2 regions of the Lysinibacillus sp. OF-1 genome follow, and region 2 is predicted to be linked to the other one. Evidence: predicted binding sites of a transcription regulator. Region 2 holds the regulator's gene; the other holds the start of a gene.
What was found. Region 2 encodes LexA, which represses DNA repair genes until DNA is damaged. Its sites were predicted from a motif close to CGAACATATGTTCG; they were not measured.

Region 1 (3,196 bases), 2.0 Mb from region 2:
AGGTATTCTAATGTAAGACCAATATCTAGAATAGATTTTGCACCCGCGCAAATAACAGCCACATTAGTTTGTGCTAATTCTTCTAAGTCAGCAGAGACATCCATTGTTGTTTCAGCACCACGGTGTACACCACCAATACCACCTGTTACAAAGATTTCAATGTCTGCAAGTTCAGCACAGATCATTGTAGCTGCAACTGTTGTCGCACCTAATTTTTTTGTTGCAAGTAAGTAGCCTAAGTCACGACGTGAAGCTTTTGCAACGCCTTGTGAATTTCCAAACATCTCTAGCTCTTCATCTGATAAACCGATTTTGATTTTGCCATCTATTAAGGCAATGGTTGCAGGTACTGCACCATTATCGCGAATAATTTGCTCAACTTCACGCGCAGTTTTCACATTTTGTGGATATGGCATACCGTGTGAAATGATTGTAGATTCTAATGCCACGATTGGTAGACCTTCTGCTTGTCCTGCTTTTACTTCTTCTGATAATACGATGAATTCTTTCATGTTGTTATTCCTCCATTTCATTTTTTAACAAATCTACTGATAATTCAGGTCTTACTGTATAAGGAGATGCCAATGTATTTTTAGCATTTGTTAACCCTGCATCAATACATGTCTCAAAAGATTGACCTGTCAACCAACTGTGTATCACAGCGCTGACAAACGCATCTCCTGCTCCTGTAACATCTTCAATTTTGTTGATCACTTTCGCAGCGAAATGACGAGGTGTGATCGTCGTAGATGCTGCATAAACACCCTTGCTACCAGCTGTGATAATGACATGTTCAGCACCTAGTTGTAAGAGCTGTTGTAATGCTTTTTCATAATGGGTAGCGCTTTCAATTTTATGTCCAACAATTGTTTCTGCTTCATCCGTGTTACAAATAAACCAAGTTACACCTTGTAATGTTTCAGGTAGTCGATTCATTTTTGGCGAAGATACTGGCACAATGACTAATGGAATGGCACGAGCAATGGCTACTTGCTGGATATACGCCACTGTTTCTTTCGGGCAATTTAAATCCAAAATAAAGCAACCAGCATTCACTAGCATTGTTTCATGCTTTTTCAACAAACTCGGTAACAGCAGGTCATAAACCTCCATATTGGCTACAGCTAATGCTAGCTCACCTTGTTCATCCATAATAGCTGTATAGGAACCCGTAGAAGCCTCAGCTAGCTGCTCCACATAACGTAGATTCATAAAGGATTCCGAAGCTTCTTGGATCACTTGCCAATCAGCATCTTTACCAGCCGTTGTTAATAACGTCACTTGATGGTTTAATCTGCCTAAGTTTTCAGCAATATTTCGACCAACTCCACCTACACTAAAAGAAGAGCTGGCAGGGTTAGATGTTCCAAATTGAACATTGCCCTTCACATGGAATTTTCGGTCTAAATTAGCTCCCCCGATGCAAATAATTTCATTTTCCTCGGGTAAAATATAAGCACGACCTACAATTTTTCCTTGCTTTGTTAAACTAGACACTAAATTAGCAAGCACGGGACGGGACAGATTCATTGTATCTGCCATCTCTTGCTGAGACATAAACGGGTTTTGGCGAATTAAAGCAAGCACCGCCTGTTCTCTTTCATTCATAGCATCACCTTTTATTATATTTGTTTATATTGTAAACTTTTGTTTGTTAAATGTCAAACTAATATTGATAAAAAAAGTTGAACCTCTTTCTGTCGAGGTTCAACTTTTTTAGTCGACTGTTTATCCTTGCTGAGGCGTTTGTTTTTTTACAATGATAACGAATAAGCTTGCCAATGCACAGAATAGGCCAGCAAGGAAAAAAGCCCATGTGTAGGAATTGAAAAATTTATAAATTAACCCACCCCCATACGCAGCAACTGCCGCTCCTGCCTGATGTGAGGCGAATATCCATCCGTAAATAATGCTGCTTTTTTGCATCCCAAAAATTTGTCGTGTAATGCTGATAGTTGGTGGTACTGTGGCAATCCAATCGAGTCCATAAAAGATGCTGAAAATCGTCAATAAAACAAAGGAGCCTTGAGCGAGTGCATAAGGGAGTAGCAAGAGAGAAGCTCCCCTTAACAAGTAATACCAAAATAATAGCCAACGATTATCAAAGCGATCCGATAGCCAGCCAGAGACAGTCGTGCCTAATAAGTTAAACACCCCCATAAAAGAAAGAAGAGATGCAGCGGTTACTAGCGGAACGCCAAAGCTAATACAATATGACACAAAGTGAGTTCCGATTAATCCACTTGTCGAAAGACCACAAATGAAAAAGCTGCCTGCTAAGAGCCAAAATGCTTTGACTTTAACTGCCTCTGCTAAACCAAGAAATGCCATACTAATTGGATTCTTCTTGGGCTGTACTTGCGGCTCTTCTATAATCTCATCATGACCGTAAGGGGTTAGACCAATATCTTGCGGCTTGTTTTTAATAAACATAGCAATCATGACGAACATCATGGTACTCAGGAGTAGGATTAATCCCATTGCCCATCGCCAAGAATAATGTTCAATAATAATGGCTAGCACTGGCAGTAAAATTAATTGACCTGTGGCTGTACTAGCCGTTAAAATCCCAACTGCCAGCCCTCTGCGTTTAACAAACCAATGATTCGCTACATAGGGACTGAGCACCGTTAAAAAAAGGCTCGCACCAAGCCCAATGATACCTCCCCAAATAATGATTAACTGCCAGGATTGGCTCATCCAAAAGGTTAAGGTCATTCCTACTATTAAAGTAGACATGGCACTAAGCATCATTTTCTTTAAGCCAATGACTTCAAGCAGCGCCGCCATAAATGGTCCAGATATGCCATATAAAAATAAACTTACAGCAAATGCTAAAGCAATCGTTGAGCGATCCCATTGAAATTCTTTTTCGAGGGGATCCAGGAAAACACCAGACGATGACATTGTAATCCCTGCTACAATAATCGAGAAAAATGTGACAATCAAAATCAACCAGCTATAATGAACTCGCTTCATCCTAACACCTTCTTTTCTTGTGAGATGCATAACAAAACATGTATATACATGTTTTGCGATCTCTTCATTCCATTTATATGTATATACATGTATAATGATAATAATCGTTCCTATAGCTGTCAAGCAGTCTTTTCTAGCTCTTAGGTGTATACTTACAATTAGTAGAATCCCCTCAAAGGAGTACTGACGATGAAGAATCAACTTAAAACAATCGATT
Region 2 (3,196 bases):
CTATCAATAGCATTTTTTACTGTGAATAAAAAAGATTAGCAGGCGATATTATTTGCCTGCTAATCTTTCTTGATGTTCTTGGAAGCGACGATGAACAGTCGCTTTACTTACTTCAAAGCCCAACCCTCGAAGCGTGATCGAAATTTCCTCAAAGGTAAATCCACGTTTGCGTAGCTTGACAATTTCATCTACAGGTAGATCTTTTCGCTCCTGCCCATAGGGATTCCCTCGGTTCGATAAATTATTTTCAGGACGATAGCCATTTTCTACAGCGCGTCGCATGCCTCGACGTATTTTAGCATTATGGATTCTTCGTTGATACTCCTCCACGATTGCTAAAATCTCAAGCAGCATCGTGTCCATTTCATTTAGTTGAACGGGTCCTGCATCGCGCATGGAAAAAACATCTGTTGCTGATTTTTGCAATAAATGCAACACAGCCATCCTTGCGTTCCCACGTCCTAATCGTGTTTCATCTTGTACAAAAAGGGCATTAATTCCCTTTTCTTTAATGAAATCAAGCATTTCAAGCAAGCCATCGCGTTCCACATCATAGCCGCTATGCTTATCCTTAAATACACCCTTTACCTCATAGCCTTGCTCTCTAGCGTAGCGCAGCAACTCTTCCTGTTGGCGCTCTAATGAGGAGCTTTGTGTTTCTTTTTCAGTACTTACACGGCAATAGACAACAGCCGACATTTGTTTATTCATCATTGTTCAGTTCTCGCAATTTCGATAGTATGGATGGGATTGGCTTGATCACCCAATACAGGAATAACTAGAGACTTTCCTGCCACAATTTTAATATCTGCTAATTCATTTTCTGTTTTGACCAGCTTAATCCAATCATCTGTACTCATCTTACCACGGTATTGCTCTGCTAACGACCACAAGCTATCCCCATGTTCAATTTGAATTTCTGCGTAATTAACATCTCCTGGATCAGTGATGTAAAGGTATCCTGCAAATAGTAGACAAGCTCCTAATAAAATGGAGATATGTGTATTTTTCTTTAACCATGTCATAGTTACAACCCCTTTTTTAGAATGTTTGTTCGGAATGTACGTTCTCATAATAAAGCGAACAAACGTTTTTGTCAAACACTTTTCGAACCTATGTTTGCATACATGTTCGCATTCTGTTATACTATCAAATAAGAAGAATGATATTAGAAAAAAGAGGTGAGCACTCATGAAAAAAGTTTCGAAAAGACAAGAGGACATTTTGGCTTTTATTAAAGAAGAGGTACGAGCTAAGGGATATCCACCATCAGTACGTGAAATCGGGGAAGCAGTCGGACTTGCTTCAAGTTCAACTGTTCATGGTCATTTAGCTCGATTAGAACAAAAGGGCTTTATTCGTCGAGATCCAACAAAGCCACGTGCAATTGAAATTTTAGAGCCTGAAGAGTCTATTCAAAAGCAGCAAGTCATTCATGTACCACTTGTGGGGAAGGTAACTGCTGGTTCTCCAATTACTGCTATTGAAAACATTGAAGAATATTTCCCATTACCAGATACGTATGGCACAAGCGAGGATCAGTTATTCATGCTAGAGATTATGGGGGAATCTATGATTGAAGCAGGAATTTTAGACGGCGATTTAGTTATTGTGAAGCAAAAGGCAACAGCTAATAACGGAGATATTGTTGTAGCCATGACAGCAGAGGATGAAGCGACGGTCAAACGTTTCTTCAAGGAAAAAAATCATTTCCGATTACAGCCTGAAAACTCATCTATGGAGCCTATTATCGTCGATCAAGTTTCTATTTTAGGACAAGTTGTAGGACTATATCGTCGTGTACATTAATCATTTAAAGTAGGTTTTGAGGATTATGTGTTCCTTCTAAGAGCATGTATCCTCTTTTTTACGCAAAAAAAGAATCCATATATGGTTGGATTCTTTGTACAGTCCCCTGCTACGCTTCCTTTTTGAATTTTAAGCTAGCTTCAACAAAGGCTGAAAATAATTTTTGTGCAGGCTCATCTCCTGCTATAGCTAGTTCCTCGGGATGCCACTGAACAGCCAAGCAAAATGGCAACTCTTCATGAACAACTGCTTCGATAATGCCATCACTCGATTTTGCTGCTACTTTTAATTTCTCTGCTAATACATTAACTGCCTGATGATGAAATGAATTTACCGCTATTTTCTCTTGTTGTAAAATGGTCGCTAATAAATTCTCCTCCATAATTTGTACATAATGAGTAGCTACAGCTCGAGCAGATTGCTGTACATGCTTGAGCAGCTTAGTACTAAAATGGTCACTATCAATATCCTGAAATAAAGTACCACCTAGTGCTACATTTAGTATTTGAATGCCTCGGCAAATACCCAAAATAGGCATCTTTCGTGTGAATGCCGCTTCAATTAATGCTAACTCTACCGTATCTCTTGCTGGATGAATTTTCCCTAGTTTTGGTGCAGGCTCTGCCCCATACAGAAATGGATGCACGTCATAGCCTCCAGATAACAATAAACCATCTGTAAGGGATAGAATTTGTGTGGCATCCTCCTCTACGCCAAGTGGAATAATAAGCGGAATCCCACCTGCATCAATGATACTTTTACTGTAAGCAGCATTTAATCGAGAGGATAAATCATCTTCCACAAAGGCTGTAATGCCAATAATCGGTTTCACTTGCTTCCCTCCATATGCTTGAAGATTGAACAATTACCAAAAACCTAAATACCAATCGATTAATGAATCCCCATAAAAATAGACAATGATAGCGGCTAATGCAATAGAAGGTCCAAAAGGAATAGGTGTTTTTCTCCCCTGCTTGTTCTTCGTTAACACGACAAGCCCGACAATCATGCCGATAACTGCAGCTATAAATAATGTTAACAGTGTATGCATTGTACCAAGAACAAGTCCAATTAAAAAGAATAATTTAATATCGCCTCCACCCATGCCCCCGTTTGATATCACAGCAATACTATATAATATGCCGAAACCAACGACTGCACCTACAGCACAGTCCCACCAGGGTGTTAATGGCGACAATACTCGTCCAATAATAAGGAAGGGTAAAAAGAATAAAAGCACCTTATTCGGAATCAGCATATAGGCTATATCAGAAACAACAATGATGACTAATAATGAAATAAAAAATAGGGCTACTATAAACTCTATGCTCCAACCAAGCTGCCGATAAGCAAAGGCAAACAATAGTCCTGTTAATAATTCCATTAC

Region 1: the regulator LexA is predicted to act here: its motif matches at 1,641-1,654, upstream of NV349_RS15675 (carbohydrate kinase).

Annotation. Positions count from the first base shown of each region.
Region 1 covers NZ_CP102798.1:3,203,855-3,207,050, forward strand. Annotated here, with positions in the region: gene NV349_RS15670 (pseudouridine-5'-phosphate glycosidase) at 1-512, opposite strand, end outside; gene NV349_RS15675 (carbohydrate kinase) at 517-1,608, opposite strand; gene NV349_RS15680 (MFS transporter) at 1,729-2,979, opposite strand; gene NV349_RS15685 (MarR family winged helix-turn-helix transcriptional regulator) at 3,169-3,196, shown strand, end outside.
Region 2 covers NZ_CP102798.1:1,251,299-1,254,494, reverse strand. Annotated here, with positions in the region: gene def (peptide deformylase) at 1-10, shown strand, start outside; gene NV349_RS05865 (YneB family resolvase-like protein) at 49-714, opposite strand; gene yneA (cell division suppressor protein YneA) at 711-1,025, opposite strand; gene lexA (transcriptional repressor LexA) at 1,192-1,809, shown strand; gene NV349_RS05850 (gamma-glutamyl-gamma-aminobutyrate hydrolase family protein) at 1,919-2,641, opposite strand; gene NV349_RS05845 (prepilin peptidase) at 2,675-3,196, opposite strand, start outside.